2 regions of the Hylemonella sp. GW821-FHT12C09 genome follow, and region 2 is predicted to be linked to the other one. Evidence: riboswitches for the same ligand, from Rfam matches in the RefSeq annotation. Region 2 holds a riboswitch; the other holds the start of a gene.
What was found. A riboswitch is a leader RNA that binds a small molecule or an ion and turns the genes downstream of it on or off. The one in region 2 is predicted to bind cyclic di-GMP.
Positions count from the first base shown of each region.

Region 1: linked by a shared signal. The riboswitch ahead of AC1RRP_RS05330 (hypothetical protein) and the one ahead of AC1RRP_RS15685 (hypothetical protein) in region 2 are both predicted to bind cyclic di-GMP.

Region 1 is NZ_JBXAQQ010000002.1:315,829-324,951, reverse strand. Features, by position in the region: gene AC1RRP_RS05350 (hypothetical protein) at 1-1,176, opposite strand, end outside; gene AC1RRP_RS05345 (hypothetical protein) at 1,173-1,559, opposite strand; gene AC1RRP_RS05340 (LVIVD repeat-containing protein) at 1,575-3,032, opposite strand; gene AC1RRP_RS05335 (amidohydrolase family protein) at 3,058-4,131, opposite strand; cyclic di-GMP riboswitch class I at 4,383-4,477, shown strand; gene AC1RRP_RS05330 (hypothetical protein) at 4,591-5,592, shown strand; gene rsgA (ribosome small subunit-dependent GTPase A) at 5,650-6,705, shown strand; gene AC1RRP_RS05320 (NACHT domain-containing protein) at 7,025-9,123, shown strand, end outside.
Region 2 is NZ_JBXAQQ010000010.1:37,584-46,706, reverse strand. Features, by position in the region: gene AC1RRP_RS15725 (class I SAM-dependent methyltransferase) at 38-646, shown strand; gene AC1RRP_RS15720 (KTSC domain-containing protein) at 674-949, opposite strand; gene AC1RRP_RS15715 (AsmA family protein) at 1,015-3,417, opposite strand; gene AC1RRP_RS15710 (hypothetical protein) at 3,529-4,014, opposite strand; gene AC1RRP_RS15705 (DUF1304 domain-containing protein) at 4,040-4,396, opposite strand; gene AC1RRP_RS15700 (hypothetical protein) at 4,638-4,775, opposite strand; gene AC1RRP_RS15695 (hypothetical protein) at 4,784-5,365, opposite strand; gene AC1RRP_RS15690 (hypothetical protein) at 5,410-5,655, opposite strand; gene AC1RRP_RS15685 (hypothetical protein) at 5,652-5,867, opposite strand; cyclic di-GMP riboswitch class I at 5,984-6,073, opposite strand; gene AC1RRP_RS15680 (sulfite exporter TauE/SafE family protein) at 6,204-6,944, opposite strand; gene AC1RRP_RS15675 (MFS transporter) at 6,952-8,523, opposite strand; gene AC1RRP_RS15670 (CobW family GTP-binding protein) at 8,620-9,123, opposite strand, start outside.

The DNA of each region.
Region 1 (9,123 bases), on a different contig from region 2:
CGGGTCGGACAGCATGGCGATCACGTTCTGCCCCTGGATCAGCAGGCTGGAAAAATTGTGGGCCAGGACGTAGGCCGCCGCGATTGGCACCAGCGTCAGCGCAAAACGCACGGCGGTGCGGCTCATGCTGTCCTGGCGCGTGAGCCGCGCGGTGATGAAACAGCTGGCCCCATAGGCCAGCAGGAAGAACAGCCACACGCCGACCAGCCCCGTCGTGCCGGGCACATAGCCGTTGACATCCATCCAGCGGGGGAAGTGGCGGTGCAAGAGGCTGTCCAGGAAAAACCAGGCATTGCCCCCGTGCATGCCGTCGAACAGGACGGTGGACAACATGGCCATGACAAAGCCCACGGTGCCGATCTGCTCGCGCTGGGACAGGCCGGGCCCTTCCAGCACACCGGCGCCGGGCCAGCGCAGCCGCAGGGCCTGTGCCTGCGCATCCCAGACCAGGGGCGCCAGGCGGCCGAGCGTGGCGTAGACCACCGAGAACAGATCGGCGTGGCGCTGCCAGACCTCGCGGCCAAAACACGCCATGCCCGCGAGGTTGATGGCCGTCCAGATGCACAGCAGGCTGCCCAGCCGCGAGGGCACGGTGGCAATCGGGTACACCATCTCGAACCAGCCCCAGAGCAGCAGCAGAAGCACGGCGGGCCAGCGGCCCAGCCGCCCGGGCCAGCGCCAACCGAGGTTCAGGCCCCGCGCCACGCCCAGCCGGCGCGCCAGTGCGTCCAGCGCCTCGTACAGCGTGCGCCACGGGTCCAGCAATGGCCAGATGTCGACGACAAACGCCGCCACCAGGGCCAAACCCAGCCAGGCCACGATCCACACCAGCGTGGGTGCCAGGTTCACCAGCGGGTCGCCCGTGCCGTACAGGGCCGAGATCACGGCCAGCACAAAGAGCGCCAGCGCCAGCAGCCGCAGGCCCAGACCGAGCGCCCGGGCCGGCGCCCCGAGAGGCAGGCGCCAGCGGCCCGCTGCGGGCGGGGCCACCCCGGCCCGCGGGCGGGTGCGTGCAAACAGCGCGATCACCACGAAGGACAAGCCCACCGTAGCGCAGGCTCCCCCCACAAAATAGCCCAGCGGTGCCGGCAGGTCGTAGCGTTCGTCAAAACCGTGCGCGGCAGCCCATGCAGGCCAGAGCAACGCGGCTGCGGCAGGCCAGGCGCGTGGTTTCATCGCGGCATCACGTCCAGCGTGGCCAGTGGCTCGGCGTGGTGCCCCGCCGCCTTGCCGGCGGGTTGGGCCGCAGGCGTGGCCGGGTGCCACTGCAGGCGGAAGCGCCCGGTGGCATGGGCCTCGAAACTCACCACGCTCGCTTGGTTCGCTGTGAGCGTGGCGTCCACATGGTAGGCATGCAGGTGCAGTTGCCCGGCCTCATCGCTGCTGACGCGCAGCGTGACCTTGTCGCCCTTGCTCACGCGCAGCTTGCGCTGAGGCTCGGCTACCTTGCCGGCGATGAGCTGCAGTTCAAACGTGCGGTCGGCCGCCGCAACGGAAACTGCCCCGGCTTGCAGGGCCAGGGCAGTCAGGGCGCCGAGAGCCAGTCTCTGGTAGCGCATGGTCGGGCCAGGCTTTTATTTGAGGGCCGCCTGCATGTCCGCCACCTTCGCGGCCGAGCCCGTCAGCTTCAGGATGTGCATGCCGCTGTTGGCGCGGTCCACGATGTAGATGTAGCCGCGGTCATCCACGTCCACATTGTTGGTCTGGATGGCGCGTTTGGTCGCGGCCTCGGTGTAGGGCAGCTTGGTCGCCTGGTTGGCCGGGGTCTCCAGCACCACGGTGTTCTTGTTCATGCCGGGGATGAAATAGGCGATCTCTTTCGGGCTGAAGGGGTTGCGCACGTCCAGCGCGCGCACACCGGCGTTGAAGAAGGAGAAGAACATCACCTTCTTGTCGAACACCGGGGACACATGCTCGTTGGACGAGTGGGCGCCGAAGCGGCCGCCGCGTTTGCAGAAGTTGCCGCTCTTCTCGGGCACGGTCCAGCTGGCCACGCCCATGGGCTTGGACTCGGTGGTCACGTCCACGAACCAGACCATCTGGCGGCCTTCCAGGCATTCCTTCTGGATCGCCTCGTCGGTGATCACGATGAAGTCGCGCGTATGGCCCAGCAGGTTCTTCTCGAACTCGGGGATCTTCATGCCGAACAGCGGGAAGGCCGTGTGCGCGCCGTGCATGGGCGGCAGGTCCATACGGGCCACCTGCGGGGCCAGCAGGTTTTCGGGGGTGGGTTCCTTGGGGCCGTTGAGCAGCTTGTCGCGGTCCACGATCTGCAGCACGCCTTCGGTGTTGGTGCCGTAGCCGAAGTACACGCGATTGCCCTTGGGGCCGCCGGAGATGGGGCCGTGCACGGCGATCGGCACATTGCCGCTGGCGCCCGGCTGCTGGCCCACCAGGCCGAAGTCACGAATGAACACGGGCTTGACCGGGTCCGACAGGTCGTACACCTGGGTCATGCGGTTGGTGCGCCACTGCGGGTGGCCCGAGACCAGGTAGGCAATGCCGGTGTCGCACTCCCAGAAGTTCTTGTGCGTGCCCTTGAGGCCCTTGACGATGGTGGTCAGCAGCGAGGGGTTGGCCGGGTCGGTCACGTCCCAGATCTCATGGGCCTGGTTGCCGAACACCCGCAGCATGTAGTACTTGCTCTTGTCGCCCTTGGGCAGGTCGGCGCCGGCGCAGATGCGCACCATCTGCGCGCCGCCCTGTTCGGCCTTGCCTTCTTCGCCGGGGATGTGCTTGAGGTATTTCGGCTTGCTCGGGTCGGTCACGTCGATGATGGACGTGCCGTTGTGCTCCTGCACACCCGTCAGCGGGTTGAGCTTGTAGTCGCCGTGGTGGCCGACATAGGCGATCCAGCGCTCGCCCTGCTTCTGGATCGTGGGCTGGTAGGCCGTGCGGGCCTGCAGGTCGCTGTAGCCCACCAGCTTCATGTTGTGGGCTTCGTCCTTGGTGGTCGTCTGTGCCAACACCAGGGACGAGGCCAGCAGGCCGGTCACCAGCATCGACCACTTCGTCGCGTTCAAGCGGTTCATCGCTGTCTCCAGTTGGGGTTGAAATTCAGCTCGCGAGGCGGGGCAGCAGGCGCAGCGCGTTGCCGCGGCCGATGGCCTGCAGATCGGCTGCGGAGAAGCCGTAGTCGATCAGGCCCTTCACGTTGTCTTCGCCGGTGCGGTAGGGGTAGTCGGAGCCCAGCAGGATCTGGCTCACATCCACCAGCCGCGTGAGCGAAGCCAGCGCCATCGGGTGCGCCGACCAGGCGGTGTCGTAATAGAAGCGCCGCAGCTCGTGCAGCACGCCCTTGGGCACACGCGGCTGCAGCTTCGGGTCCAGCACCGGCATCTTGAGCAGGCGCTCGGTCAGGAAGGGCAGGGTGCCGCCGGCGTGCGAGAAGATGAAGCGCAGATCCGGGCAGCGCGCGGCCGTGCCGGAGAAGACGATGTCGGTGATGGTGCGCGTGGTGTCGGTGCCGAACTCGATCACCGTGGGCGGCACCTCGGGTGTCAAGATGTTGCGGCAGCAGTTGGCGGCCGTCGGGTGTGTGTAGAGGATGGCCTTGCGGCGGTTGAGCTCGTCCATCAGCGGCGCAAACGAGGCGTGGCCCAGCCACTTGTCGCCATAACTCGTGAGCAGGCCGATGCCGTCGGCCTTGAGCGTGTCCAGTGCGTATTCCATCTCACGCAGCGCGCTGTCCATGTCGTGCATGGGCAGCATGGCAAAACTGCCGAAGCGCTCCGGGTGCTCCTGGCCCAGGCGGGCCGCCCACTCATTGCTCTCGCGGGCGATGCGCCGGGCGTTCTCGCCATCGGTGAAACCGACCTGCGGTGTAGTGACCGACAGGATGGCCGTGGCCACGCCGGCCTTGTTCATGTCGTCCAGCGTCCTGGCCAGCGACCAGTTGCGCACGATGGGCGGCGCCTGGTTGGCCTTGGCCAGCTCGGCCACATAGGCCGGCGAGAACAGGTGGTGGTGGATGTCGATGCGGTTCCGCATCGCCTGGGCCGCGGCGTCGCTGGAGACGGCGCAACCGGGCAGCACGGCGCCGGCACCCATGGCCAGCAAACCGCTCAGAAAACCCCGACGCTCGGGCAGGCAGGCGCAGGCGGGCGCCATGCGCAGGACGGGCTCAGTCATGACAGTCTCCTCTTGGTTTTAGATGTTGTCCGTAGAGAGGCTGGGGGAATTCTGCAATAGATGATGTGTGTGCGTATGGCCGCAAAACTGTTTTGCCGTACGGGTTTCCCCTCTAACGGAGGGTGGCAACCCCAGCAGGCCGCGGGAGGTGAATTCATGCTGCAGCGCAGCGCGACCGTGCCATGCCCGCCGCCCTTGCGGGGTGATGGGCCGGCGCCCGAGGCGCGCTTTACACAGTCACGCTAGACTGGGCGCCACCAGGGCAAGCGCATCGAAAGGTGCGTACGCAAAGCCACCGGTCTAAGGTGTGCGCCAAGGCGCCAGCTACGACAGCGGGGTTGCACGGAACAAGAGTTCGTATAGGTAGGCCCTCGTCCAGCCGTGCTGGGAGAGGGCATTTTTCTTGGGGCGAGGCATCTGCTGCCCCGCGGCGTTCGGTGACAGACGGAAGAACAAGAAGTGAAAGACCACGAGAAGGTTCTCGACATCTGCAGGCGCATCGAGCGCGTGCTCCAGCGCGACTGGGGCGGTACCGGCGCGGGGCTGCGCAACAAGCTCAGCACGGCCCAGTACGTCGTGCCGGCGGACTTGCGCAAGCGCATCCGTTACCTCCATGGCTTGCAGAAAAAGGCCTATGGCAATCGGCACTTCAAGCTCACGTCCTCCGAAGACTTCCAGGCCAAGGGCGAGCAGGTCATCAAGGAGCTTGCCCTCGCGCGCAACACGGCCAGGCGCCGCCTGCTGCCCTGGCTGCGCGAGCTGCTGCTCCAGCATCGCGTCATCGTGGGCACGGCGGTCGTCGCGCTTGTCGCTGTGCTGGCCTTGCTGTTCTTCCTCTACCAGCCCGAGCCCGCCCCCGTGCCGGTGGCCGCGCCCAGGCCCGTGCCCAAACCGGCCCCCAAGCCTGTGCCCCGGCCCAAGCCCGCGCCGGCACCCGCAACGGCTGCGTCAGCGCCGGCCCCGGCGACCGTGGCCTCGGCCCGCTTGCCTGCAGCCTCTGCGCCAGCCGCCCCGGCGTCTGCCGCTGTGGCAGAGCCCGCACCCGGCCCGGCCGGCGTCAAGGTCCACATCGAAACACCGCCCGAAGTGATCGTGACACTCAAGCGCGCCGAAGTCGTGCAGGGCGCCTCGGGCCGCGACGAGATCGCCGTCATCGTCGACGTGCAGAACATGGGCTACCCCAGCCTCAAGCGCATCACCTTCGACGCCTGGCTCTTCGACACCACAGGCAGCAAGCCGCTGCCCGTCATCCTGGCATCGTCCAGCGACGCCACGCCCTGGCACGCCTTCCTGCGCCAGGACATCAAGCGCGGCCAGAACGCCGAGGTGCGCCTCAACTTCAGCGCCACCTCCAAGTGGTCTTCAGACCAGGCCCTCGCGCTGGTGAACTCGGGGCGGTATCAGATCCGGCTCAAGGCAGTGTCGCTGACGGACGACGCAAACAAGGCCCTGCCCCTGTAGACCGCGGGTGATGTGCCAGGAGCGAGCGACGCCGCGGGCTTGTGCCAAACTGGCGCCATGACACTGGAAGAACTGGGCCTGGACAGCGGGTGGGCGGCGCAGGCCGCCGAACTCTGTGCGCCAGACCTGGCCCTGGCCCGTGTCACCGCCGTGGACCGCAAGCGCTACCTGGTGCGCGGCGTAGGCGGAGAAATCCCCGCCGAGCTGACCGGCAAGTTCCTGCACCTCGCCGAAACCTCCGCCGAGCTGCCCTGCGTGGGCGACTGGGTCTGTGTGCGTTATCGCGACGGCGGCACGCAGGCCAGCATCCACCACGTGCTGCCGCGCCGCACCTTCCTGCGCCGCAAGGCCGCGGGCCGCGACGTGGAGTTCCAGATGATCGCGGCCAACATCGACGTCGCCTTCATCGTGCAGTCCTGCCACTTCGACTTCAACCTGCCGCGGCTGGAGCGTTACCTGGTGATGGTGCGCGACGGCGGCATCGCCCCCGTGGTGCTGCTCACCAAGACCGATCTCGTCAGCGCGGAGGAACTGCAGGCCCTGATCGAGCGCATCCAGGGCATCGGCGTGCAGGCGCCCATCGTCGGCCTCAGCAACGTCACCGGGGCCGGCGTGGACGAAGTGCGCCAGCACCTGGCCCCCGGCCAGACCTGTTGCCTGCTCGGCTCCTCCGGCGTGGGCAAGACCACGCTCATCAACCGCCTGCTCGGTGGCGACGCCTTGGCCACGGGGGAGGTCAGCCACACGGGCGAGGGCCGCCACACCACCACCCGCCGCCAGCTCATCGTGCTGCCGCAAGGTGGCATGCTCATCGACATGCCGGGCATGCGCGAGCTGGGCCTGCTGGGTGCCGGCGAAGGGATCACCGACACCTTTGCCGACATCCACGCCCTGGCCGCCCAGTGCCGCTACCCGGACTGCACCCATGGCGGCGAGCCGGGTTGCGCGGTGGGTGCCGCTGTCGAACGGGGCGAACTCAGCGAGGCGCACCTGCGCAGCTACCTGAAGCTGCGCAAGGAATCCGAGTTTCACGACTCGTCGCTGCAGGAGCGGCGCAAGAAGGACCGGGCGTTTGGACGGTTTGTGCACGCCTACAAGAAGCAGAGGGACTGAGCCTCAGCTATCCCGGGCCCATCGCCTCGGCCGTTCCACGGGCGTGTACTGACAGGAGGACGAGGGCGCTTGAGCGTCGCAAGATCTGATTCGTTGACGTTTGTACGTCTTAGGTCGAATGTCCGATGGCCGGTCCAGGCTGGAGGCGGACGTTCGAGTCTCATCTACCCAACGACAGTTGGATCGGTAACCGGTCACTGAGCCTAACGCAGTACTATGTCAATATGCAGCCACTCATCTGCCGATGCACGCCCGACTGCACACGATGTCAGCACTGTCACCCGCAATAAAGCGAACCGCCATCCCGCTTAGCGGGTACGTGTACCAGAACCTCGTCGGTCTCGGTCTTCTCTGCGACTGGCTTGACGATCCGGGACTCTACGACTGGGTCCAGTTCGAGGCCGATCACGACGAGATTCCTCAGGGCCTCGACGATATCGTCGCGCAACGACGGGATGGCATGCTCGTCCTGCTGCAGGTCAAGTTCACTGTCAACGCGCAGGACGCCGGGAATGCGTTGACTTGGGATTGGCTGCTAACCCGCAGGCCAAGGGGCCGGTCGTTGCTACAGAAGTGGTGCGACGGCTTGTTCGAGATCGCGGCAGAACGCGTCCACACAGCCGCGTTAATCACGAACCGAGTCCCGAGCCGCGAGTTCGAGGCCACCATCGACGCGCCCTCCCTCAGGGTGACGCTGGATCGTGTCGACGCGGCTGTACGCACCGAAGTCCTTGAGCAACTTGGGGGTGAAGGTAGGACTAGGGCCTTTTTCGACCGCTTCGAGTTCCGGCACAGCTACCAAGGCGCGGAAGCGCTCGAAAGAAAAGTTGTTGATCGCTTCATCCCGCGACACGGTGATCGCTCCGGGTGGCTAGCCTTGTTCCGAGAGGCGATCGATTGGGCCGTACATACGAATTCACCGCCCCCGCATGGGAGGGTCACCCTAGATTTCCTGCGCGGAACCGTCGACGTCCGCCGTCCGAGACCCCTTGAGCAGGCGTTTCGTGTGCCGGATGGTTACCAGCCGCCCGATGCGGAGTTCGCCGCCCGGTTCCTTCTCGACCTTGAGAGAGACGCGGCAGTGGTCCTCTGGGGTTCCCCTGGTCAGGGCAAGAGCACGTTTCTGAGCTACGTCTGCAGTGAACTGGATCAACGCGACCTGCCGTACATCCGCCACCACTACTTCCTCGACCTGGGCGACCGCTCCGACCGATTCACGCTGGGGAGCGTGGCCAACTCGCTCATCGCGCAGATGGAGGTGCGGCACTTCAGCCATGTGCAGGGGCTGCACCTCGGCCCGGAGCACTTGCGCGGCTGGATCGAGGCTTGCGCGAACGGGTACGCCAGCGAGGGCAAGCGGTTCATCGTGGTCATCGACGGCCTCGACCATGTCTGGCGGGAGAACGACCGCGACCGACAACCGCTGGACAGCCTGTTCAAGGCGTTGTTGCCAGTGCCCGCCAACGTCACCCTGGTTATCGGCACCCAGAAGGTGTCTGACGAGCAACTGCCTTCCCAGTTCAGCCGCTTCGTCGACGCCGACGCTTGGCGGGAACTTCCGCGCATGTCACTCGTGTCTATCGAGAACTGGCTCCGAGCTCAGCTCGACGCCGGGCGCTTCGAGTTGGAGAGTGCGAGGCATCCGGCTACAGACGGCCTGGTGGGGCTCGCCCGTGCCTTCCAGGACGTCACTGGCAGCCATCCGCTGGTGCTGACCTACTCCTTCGAGGCACTGCTTCGGCAGCACCGGGTCCTGGAGCCTTCGACGGTCCGCTCGAACGTGCTGGCGCCGGACGGAGACATCCGGAAGTATTACGGCATGCTCTGGCAGCAACTTCCGAATCACGCGAAGGACGCCCTGCACCTGCTGGCGGACACCGGCTTCATCTGGCCCCCGCTGGGCCTGGAGACCTGCCTGGGCACCGAGCCGGGCGACATGAGCCCCGCGATCGGGCACCTGCTCCACAACTCGGAAGCCGGGCAGGTGGCCTTCCATGGAAGCTTGTACGCATTCGTCCGCGAGATCACCGAGCATGTCGGGCGGGTGCAAGTCCTTTTGCCCAAGGTGGTCGAGTGGCTGCAGAATGAGGCTCCTAGGTTCCACCGCTGGGGCTGGCAGTGGTTGTACGAAGCGCGGGCCGGTGATCCGCGCAACCTGCTGGCTCGCCCTGACAGGAACTGGGTGATCGAAAGCCTCGCTACCGCGTATCCCCGGGGTCAGGTCGAGGCTATCCTCGGGCGTGCCGAGGAAATTGCGTTCAGCAACGGCGACTTCGCGGATGCGATCCGCATCCGGTGGCTCAAAACGCGCGTCTACAACGGACCGCAGTTCCAGGTCGACGACTACGAGCGGCTCCACGCATGCGCCTTGCAGCTCACCGACGATGAGTACCCGCTGAAGATGCTGGCTTCCAGCCT
Region 2 (9,123 bases):
TCCCCGTGCCGAACGCCGCAGAGAAAAAGGAACCATCGTGCAATCTGCCAGTGACCAGTGGTTCGATGAGGCCTACTACCAGCGCTACTACTTTGACAAGAAGACCAGCGGGCTCGACCCCGCACATATGACGCGCTTGAGTGCCTTCGTGTGCAGCTACCTCCAGTACCTGCGTGTGCCCGTGCGGCGGGTGCTGGATGTAGGCTGCGGCATCGGCCTGTGGCGCGAGCTGCTGGTGCCGCACTTTCCCGGCGTCAGCTACCACGGCGTGGAGGTCAGCGACTACCTCTGCGCGCGTTACGCATGGGAGCGCGGATCGGTGGTGGACTACCGGTGTGCCGAGCCGTTCGACCTGGTGATCTGCCAGGGCGTGCTGCCCTACCTGAGCGAGGCCGATCTGAAGCGCGCTCTGGAAAACCTGGCCACGCTGAGCCGCGGCGCCTTGTACGTGGAAGCCGCGACGCGCGAGGACTACGAGCGTGAAACCATCGACGCTGCGCTGACCGACCCGCGCCTGTTCCGTCACCCTGCCCGTCTGTACCGGCGCGGCCTGTCGGACGGATTCACGGAGTTGGGTGGAGGCCTCTGGCTGAGCCACCAGGCCGAGGTGCCGCTGTTCGAACTCGAGTGCGCGGGCGGCCGCTGACCACGCCCTCCATCGCCATCGACCGAGTCACTCCCCGCCCCCAAACAAATCCTGAAACTTCTGCGCCGCATCGTCGGCGCCTGAGCTCTTGCTCATCGGTACCCCCTTCGGATACTCCTCCGCAATCCGGTCTTCCCAATAAGTCGTCGGATTCGGTGCGGCGCACAGCCGGCGAAAGACTTCCTGCGGCACTTGCTTGTAGGCCAGGACAGTTTTGCTGTCCCAATGCAGGTCCAGTTGCTGTGTGGACGTGTCGTAGTCTGCGCGACGGATGCGTCCGATGGTGAAGGTCTTGCTCAGCATGGCGCATTGTCTCGGGCGCCAGGCCCGGGCGCAAGGGGACTTCGAGCAACGTCCCTTGCCGCGGCTTATTTGCCTGGGGGTTTGCCGGTGCCGGTTGTGCTGGCGGTGGTCGCCATGCCGGCAGGTATGGCCGGAGCCGCTGCCAGGGCCGCCGTCACGCGCGCCTGGTTGGCCCGCGCCAGTCGCGGCAGGTTGCCGCCGCTGGCCTCGCCCAGGCTGTAGCTGAGCGTGGCCGTGGTCATGGGGCCGTTGATGCGCAAGGGGACGTTGATGCCCGCGAGTTCGGCCAGTTCGCCTGCGCTGGCGCGCTTGATACCTGGCGCCACCGTGGCATCGAGCCAGCCGTCCAGCTGCAGGGTGTCGAGGTCCAGGTCCGCTTCACCCTTGCCTGTGAAGAGTGGCGACTTCCACAGCAGGTCTTCGCTGCGCGCCTTGCCCTGCGTCACGACCATGCTGGCCTTGAATTCGTTGTAGGCGGTGCTCTCGGTCAGGCGCACACCGTCGCGGCGTTCGGCCCCGCTCAGGCCCAGCTGGTCCCTGCCCGCGAGCAGGGCCTCGGGCAGGTCAAGGCCGGCCAGCGTGCCGCGCGTGAGCGAGAGGCTGGCTGTGCCGGTGAGCGACTGGCGCAGCGTTGGCAGCGTGGCACCTTGCGCGCTCAGGTCGAATACCAGGTTGCCCTTGCCGCTGAGAGGGGACTCGCCGCCGCTCAGGTCGGCCAGCAGCGTGTCGATCTGCACGCCCGTGAGTTTCTGGCGCACGCTGAGTTGCGGCGCCTCGCCGGCGCTCAGGGTCCAGGCACCTTGCAGGTTGCCGCCATACAGCTGCGCGGTGATGGGCTCCACACTGAGCGTGCCCGAGGCGGCGCGCAACTCGGCGGCGAACGCGCCGGCCTGCAGGCGCGCCACGCGCAGTGACTCGCTGCGCAGCTTGCCACGCAGGCTCAGCGTCTTGAGCCGGCCGAAGTCCTGCGCTTGCGTGCTTTCCTGCAGGCGGCGCGTCCAGTCGCTCACTAGGTAGCGGTCCAGGTCCAGCGCATTGGCCGCGAGGTCGAAGGTCCAGGCCGGGGCCTTGAAGTCCTGCAGTTGCACGCGGCCGCTGAGCTGGCTGTCGTCCAACCCGGCTTTGAGGTCCAGCGTCACGTCCTGCGTGGCCAGGGCGGCCAGCAGCTTGCCACTGGCCGTGGCCTGCAGGCGCGCGGCCAGCAGGGGGTGGCTGGCGGTCCAGCGGGTGTTGAGGGCTTCGAGTTGCAGCTGGCGTTTCTCGATGTCGTAGAGCAGAGGGCTGTTGCCGCGCCCCTGCAGCAGACCACCTGCGTGCCTGAGTTCGATGCTGCCTTGTACATCGGCGCTCTTCCAGGTCTTGGCACCGGCCTCGATGGCGGGCACCTGCAGCGTGGCGGCCAGCACGGACGGGTCGCGCGTGATGCGGCCTTCCAGGGCGAGGGCGCTGGCCTGCCAGAGGTCGCGCGTGAGCTGCACGCGCGCCGCCGCGAGCTTGCCTTCGAAAGGGTCCAGCGCCAGCCGGCCGCGCGCCGTGGCGCTGAAGGGCTCCAGCACCAGCCGGTGCTGGTCCGGCCAGGCCGTGAGCCGGCCGCGCCAGTCCAGCAGCAGTTCCTTGAAGCCGAGGGCATCACCTTGCGCATGGCCTTCCATCTGGGACAGCTCGTAGCGATGGGCCGCGTGGTCATAAAGCATCTGCGCGTTCAGGCGCAACTGCAGGTCCAGCTGGGGCTGTGCCGACTGCAGGCGCAGGCTGGCCTGTACTTGCCCGGCCGTGGCGTCGGCCAGGCGGCCGGTTTCCAGGTTCAGCTCGTGCACGAAATAGGCCTGGCCCGAGGCCTCGTCATGAAGGTTGAGCGTGGAGTCGAGCACACGCACTTTCTCCACCGCGAACTGGAGTTCGCCCATCCAGTCGGCCGGTTGCAGCAGGTCGTCGAAATTGGTGCTGCCGTCGGGGTGGCGCAGCAGGTTGGCGTGCACGCCGTCGAGTACGACGCGTTCCACCTGCACCTGCTTGGTGAACAGTGGCCACCAGGCGACGTAGAGCCGCGCGTTCTCCACCGAGGCGAACTTGAGGCTGCTGTTGCGCTGGCTCAGGCTGAGCTTGCCGGTCTCCAGGCCCAGCTGCGGGAACCAGGTGACGTGGATGTCGCCTTCGAGCACCAGGTCGCGCTGCTTGTGGGTCTTGACGTAGTCGACGATCTGCGACTTGAAGTCGTTGGCGTCGAGCAGGTGGAAGGCCAGGCTCACGATGCCGCCGATCAGTATCAGCATCAGCACCAGGCTGCCCAGCGCGTGGCGCCAGTGCTCCTTGGCGTAGCCCTCGGCAAAGGGCAGCTTGACCGGGGTGATGTAGGCCAGCGTGACGCCGATCACCCCGTACCAGCCCAGGAAGGCAAGCTTGAGCGAGCCTGCCGGCGCGGGGACGGCGGCAGGTGCAGGTGGCGCTTTCTTGCCGGGCTTGCTCATGGGGAGGAGGGGGAGAAGACAGGGACAACCATTCTTGATGAAGTGGTGGTTGCCGTCTGTAAGTTGTGGTAACGACGGCGTGTCGTTCCCCCTGCAGCGCGCGCCCTGGTGTCAGGCCGGCTTTTTCCTTTTCCTCCGCAGGAAGAACCAGGCATACAGCGCGGCCAGCAGCAGCACGTTGCTGAAGAAGATGCGCGGGTCGCTCCATGGCACTCCGTCGACCCGCAGGTCCGAGAGCGGCCACAGGAAGGGCGTGGGGAAGAAGGCTGCGCTGTGCGTGAAGATGTCCACAGCGATGTGCAGGCCCCAGGCGCCCAGCTCCATCAGGGGCTTGCCGCGCACCAGCCAGACCAGGCCGAACACGAGGGCGAACACGACCAGGCTGTGCGTGGCGTTGTAGAGGCTGTACACATAGGCCGGGATCAGCGTAGGGTCCGGCGGGTGCCCCAGGCCATGGACCCACAGGCCGTTGACAAAGACCAGCCCGAAGGAAAAGAGGTCCGGCACGGTGCCGAAGCCGAAGGCGGTCCAGAAGCTGCGCCGGCTGGCGCGGCCGAGTGCAAGGCCGCCCCAGAGTCCGTGCGAGACGATGTCCATGTGCGGGGCTGCAGCCGGCGTGGGGCTACGACAGCATCAGCAGCACCAGCCCCAGCGCAGCCGGCAAGGCCTGCACGAACAGGATCTTGCGGCTGGCGGTCGCCGCGCCGTACAGGCCGGCCACCAGCACGCAGAGCAGGAAGAAGACCTGGATGTGCGTGCCCGCGGTGCCCAGGCTCAACCCCCAGAGCAGGCCGGCGGCCAGAAAGCCGTTGTACAGGCCCTGGTTGGCGGCCAGCACCTTGGAGGCCTGGGCCTTCTCCAGCGTCTGGCCGAAGGCCTTCAGGCCGGCCGGCTTGTCCCAGAGGAACATTTCCAGCACGAGGAACCAGATGTGCAGCAGGGCGACGAGGACGATGACGACGGCGGCAACGACAGACATGGCGTTTCCTTCGGGTGGGGTGCGCAGGTATCAAACGATACCCTAGTACTGCGCCCCAGAAGTATCGAAACATGAAAGCGCGCCTTCGCGCGCATGGCCGCGTTGCAAATCCTCGCCATAGCGCAGGCTAGGGCTGTGGTTTGCGCCTGGCCCTGCCCACGAATTCATCGCTTTCATCATGTTCCTCTACCTCTGGGGCGCAGTACCAGGCGCAGGCCGGCGAGGAAAGGCGTCCGCCGGCTTAGCCGGTCAGGGCGTCCACTTCCTGCGCCGTGGTCCAGGCGATGGGGTCGCGGTCGAGTTCGGCCAGCAGCAGTGCGATCACGCGGGGAATGCTCGGAAGCGCGGCGGGGGAGTGGAGCAGGCTGGCAAGTTCCATCGGGTGCTTCAGAGTTGCCCGTACTGGGTGCTGCCGATGTCGCTTTTCCCGCCGGTGGCGGCGGGGGCGCTGCCGGTCGGTTCGGCGGGCGTCTCTGCGCTGCGGCGGGCCAGGCGCACCCGGGCATGGGAGACGTCACCCGGGACTTCACGTGTGCGCATGGCCGCGGCCGCCCTGGCCTGTTCGGCGCCGTCGCCGGCGCGGGCCGGCATGGCGAAGGCGTCGACCGATTCGTCGACGCGCCAGAAGACGCCCTGCAGCGTGACACCCGCGCGGTTCATGGCGCCGGTCATCATGCGCTGCTCGGCCTGGGCGAAGCTGGCGGCTGTGCCATTCCACTTGGCTTCGAACAGCTTGCTCACTTCGATCATGGCGATGAAGACCTCGTGCTGCTGGTCGACGTTCACCACCTTGAACTTGTACATGTTGGAGAGCACTTCCATGGCCAGCATGCTTTCGCGGATGGACTGGTAGAGCATCTCGCGCCGGTAGCGCATGCCCTCGTCGGCTGGCATGCGTTCCGCACGGGCTTCGCGCTGGGCTGGGGCGGCGGCCTTCTGGCCGAGCAGGGACTTGATCTGGGGCAGCATGGGCATACTCCGGTGGCGATGTCGGGAGGGTGGTGGTTGGCGTCTCAGCGGAATTTCATCCGGGCCTGGAAGGCGGCCCAGCAGTTGGCGCAGCGGAAACGACCGGGTGAGGTTGCCACCCCACCGGCTTCGGGCCGGTCGGTCTGGCATTCGCCGATGCAAAAGCGCAGCTTGTCACGTTGCGGGTCGAGCGAACCCGGCAGGGCGGGCGACATGCGCCCGCGCACCGAACGGGTATTCGCCGAGGCGACTTCCTGCCGGGGCGCTGCCGTGGCGTCGGACGGGTTCACCCTGCGGCCTCGCTCAGTTGCTTCTGTTGCCTTATCCGCCGGGTGTATTCGTGCAGGGCCGCCTCGGCCCGGTCGATTTCGCGCGCCGGCGCGGCGTAGGCCAGCAGGCCGTCCTGCAGCATGGCGCTCATGGCGGTCAGGGTCTCATGCCAGGCCGCTTCGGCGTCGCTGGCCGGCGGGGGGTGGGCGAACTCTGCTTGCGGGTCTTCCATGCGTGCTTCCATTCAAGGGCCGGCACGCTGGCAGAAAAGCGGGGGTGGCAAAACACAGAAGCGCGCCGACGCCGTTTCTGCTTGCGACAAGAGCCGGTCTTGCAACAGACTGTCTTGACGGCAACCCCGCTATCGTGCCCAGACCGTGGGCTTTAGACCGGAGGCTTTGCGACCCCGACTTTCGTGCGGGTGTGCCAAATTGAGACATCCATTCTATCGGCGAATGGCCGGGTGTCGCCGAGCAAATCTGAGCCGTCTGGCACCTTTGTTGTCGCGGAATCTGGCTATGAACGGCAGTTGATCGATAGCGGATAGATGGGCTGAGAGACTGCGCCCTCAGTCATGCGGCCAGGCCATCCACAGGATGGCCAGCCCGGACACCAGCATCACGGCTTCCATGAGTTGCAGGAAGCGGTGCTCGGGCAGGTGCAGCACCAGGCGCCTGGACAGGGTGGAGCCGATGAGCACGAAGACGCCGATCAGCAGGCCCTGGCCGATGGCGCGGTGGTCGATCACGCCCAGTGTGTGGAAGGTCGCGCCCTTGGCCAGGAAGACGGCCAGCGAACTGGCGGCTTCGGTGCCGATGTAGGCGCCTTTCACGAGGCCGTAGGCCAGGAAGAAGGGGGTGTTGATCGCACCGGTGGAGGCCACGATGCCCGTGAGGTAGCCGATGATCGCGCCCACCAGCGCCATGTGGCCGAGGTGGGGACGCCATGCCATGCGGCGCAGCCAGCGCCGCACCGGGATCATGAGCAGCAGGAAGCTGCCGAGGATGAGCTCGATCAGGCGCGGGTTGAACTGCACCAGGGTGTTGGCGCCCAGCACCACGGCGGGCACGGAGGTGGCCGCGTAGACGCCGCAGAGTTTCCAGTCGATGCTGCGCCACCACAGTCCCACGCGCGCGAGGTTGGCCACGATGGCTACCAGCGCAATCACGGGCACGGCCGTCATGGGGCCATAGAAGTACACCAGCGGCGGCATCAGCAGGATGGTGGTGCCGAAGCCGATCACGCCACCCAGCACGCCCGCGCCCAGGCCGACGGCACAGATCAGCAGCATGGGCAGCAGTTCGCTCATGGTTGCTTCAGCTGCGCACCGTGCTCTCGATCACGAAGCGCTTCACGACCAGCGGGGTGTCGCCGATGTGAAACGCCCGCGCCCGCTCGCGCAGCGCGACGTCGTCGGCCGTCATGCGTTCGAAGCGGCGCAGGTGATCGGTCCAGGACTCGTCGACGATGTGCTCGACGTAGACGCCCGGCTGGCTCAGGTCGTGCAGCAGCTCCCAATGCAGCGCGCCGCGGCGCAGGCGGCTGTGCCGGTTCTCCTCCAGTACGGCCTTGAACGCTTCGGCCTGCGCCGGATCGATGCGGTATTCGATGGTGACCAGGATGTGACCGGAGGACGGCGGCGTGCTGACCACCGGCTGCGTGTACTCGCTCGCCGGCGTCAGGTCTTCCTCGCCGTGGTGGCCGGCCCAGTAGCGCCGCGCCAGGAACAGGGACAGCACGGCCGAGATGGCTGCCACCAGCAGGCTGGTCTGCACGCTGCTCCAGGTGGCCACCTGTCCCCAGACGGCAGCGCCGATGGCGCCCGAGCCCATGAGCGCCATCTGGTACATGGACATGCCCCGGGCGCGCACCCAGTTGGGCAGCGCCATCTGGGCTGACACGCTCAGGGAATTGGCCACCGTGATCCAGGCCACACCGCCCAGGAACATGGTGGGCACGGCCAGGTAGATATTGGGCGTGAAGGCGATCACGGCCATCGAGGCGGCCTGCAGCACGGTGCCGAAGACCACGCGCTGGTCGAGGTTCATGGCCTGGCGCATGCGCGGCAGGAAGAGCACGGCGACGACCGCGCCCGAGCCCATGGCGGCCAGCAGCAGGGTGAAGGTGCCGGCGCCGCCGTCGGGCAGGCCGCGCGCCACCAGGGGCAGCAGGGCCAGCACCGCCGTGCAGTGGCTGTAGAACAGGGCGATGCGCAGCAGCACGACCCGCAGGCGCGCCGAATGCGCGACGAACTGCAGGCCCACGCGCATGGCGCTGAAGAGTTTCTCGCGGCCCAGCGGGTGGGGTTTGTGCTCGCGGCGCCAGCGCATGATGGTGAAACCGGCGACGACCGAGAGCGCGGCATTGAGCAGGAAGACGTAGAGCGTGCCGGCGCTCGCGATCAGGGCGCCGGCCACCAGCGGCCCGATGATGCGCGAGCCGTTCATGGCCGCGCCATTGAGGGCCAGCGCCGCCGGCAGCTGGGTGCGCGGTACCAGTTCGGGCACGATGGCCGCGAACACCGGCCAGCGCATGGCCAGGCCGATGCCGTTGGCAAAGGTCAGCAGCAGCAGCAGGGCCGGCGACATCCAGCCCGCCAGGATGGTCACGCACATGAGCAGGGCCACGCCGGCCACCCAGAACTGGGTCAGGATGAAATAGCGCCGGCGGTCCAGGATGTCGGCCATGGCCCCGCTGGGCAGGCCCAGCAGGAACACAGGCAGGGTCGAGGCGGTCTGCACCAGGGCCACCCAGAGGGGGGTCGTGGTCAGCGAGGTCATCATCCACGCCGCCGCGACATCGTTCATCCACATGCAGACGTTGGCGGTCAGCCAGGTGGCCCACAGCATGCGGAACACCGGCAGGCGCAGCGGGGCCAGGGCATTCATGGAGGGCGCCTCAGAGGCGGCCCCGGGCGTCGCGTCGCCTGGTTTCCTGGGTCGGAAGAAGGATCGCATGGCGGCTATTGTCGAGCAATCCGCCGCTCAGTCCGCGCGGCCCTTGATGCAGGTCAGGCCCAGCGCAGGCGCCTGCCCGGCAAACGGAGCGAGGCTGATGTCGGGGTCACCGACGGCCCATTGCACCGCATGGAGCCGGCCATCGTCCAACCGGACCACGCCTTTGAGCCGCTGCAGCGCGCCGTCGCGCAGCGCATCGACGCGTGCCTTCAGCTCGCTGGCCGACAGGGCATCCATCAGCGGCACGAAACTGGCGGCGGCATGGTGATGGTGGCCGTGCGTTTCGTGTGTGGACGCGAGGGTCGCGGCGGCCGCGCCGTCGCGCAGAGCGCAGACTTGCGGCCATCCGAGGGAGGCCAGTGCCGATTGCGCCAGGACCGCACGCGGGTTCAGTGCGTGCAGGGCCTCCGCCAGGGGCGCACCATCGGCCTGGTCGACCTTGGTAATGATCAGCGCATCGGCCGCCGCGATCTGCGCGCGCGCCTCAGTCTGCGCCTCGATCAGTGCCAGGCCTGCCGGGGCGCTGGCGGT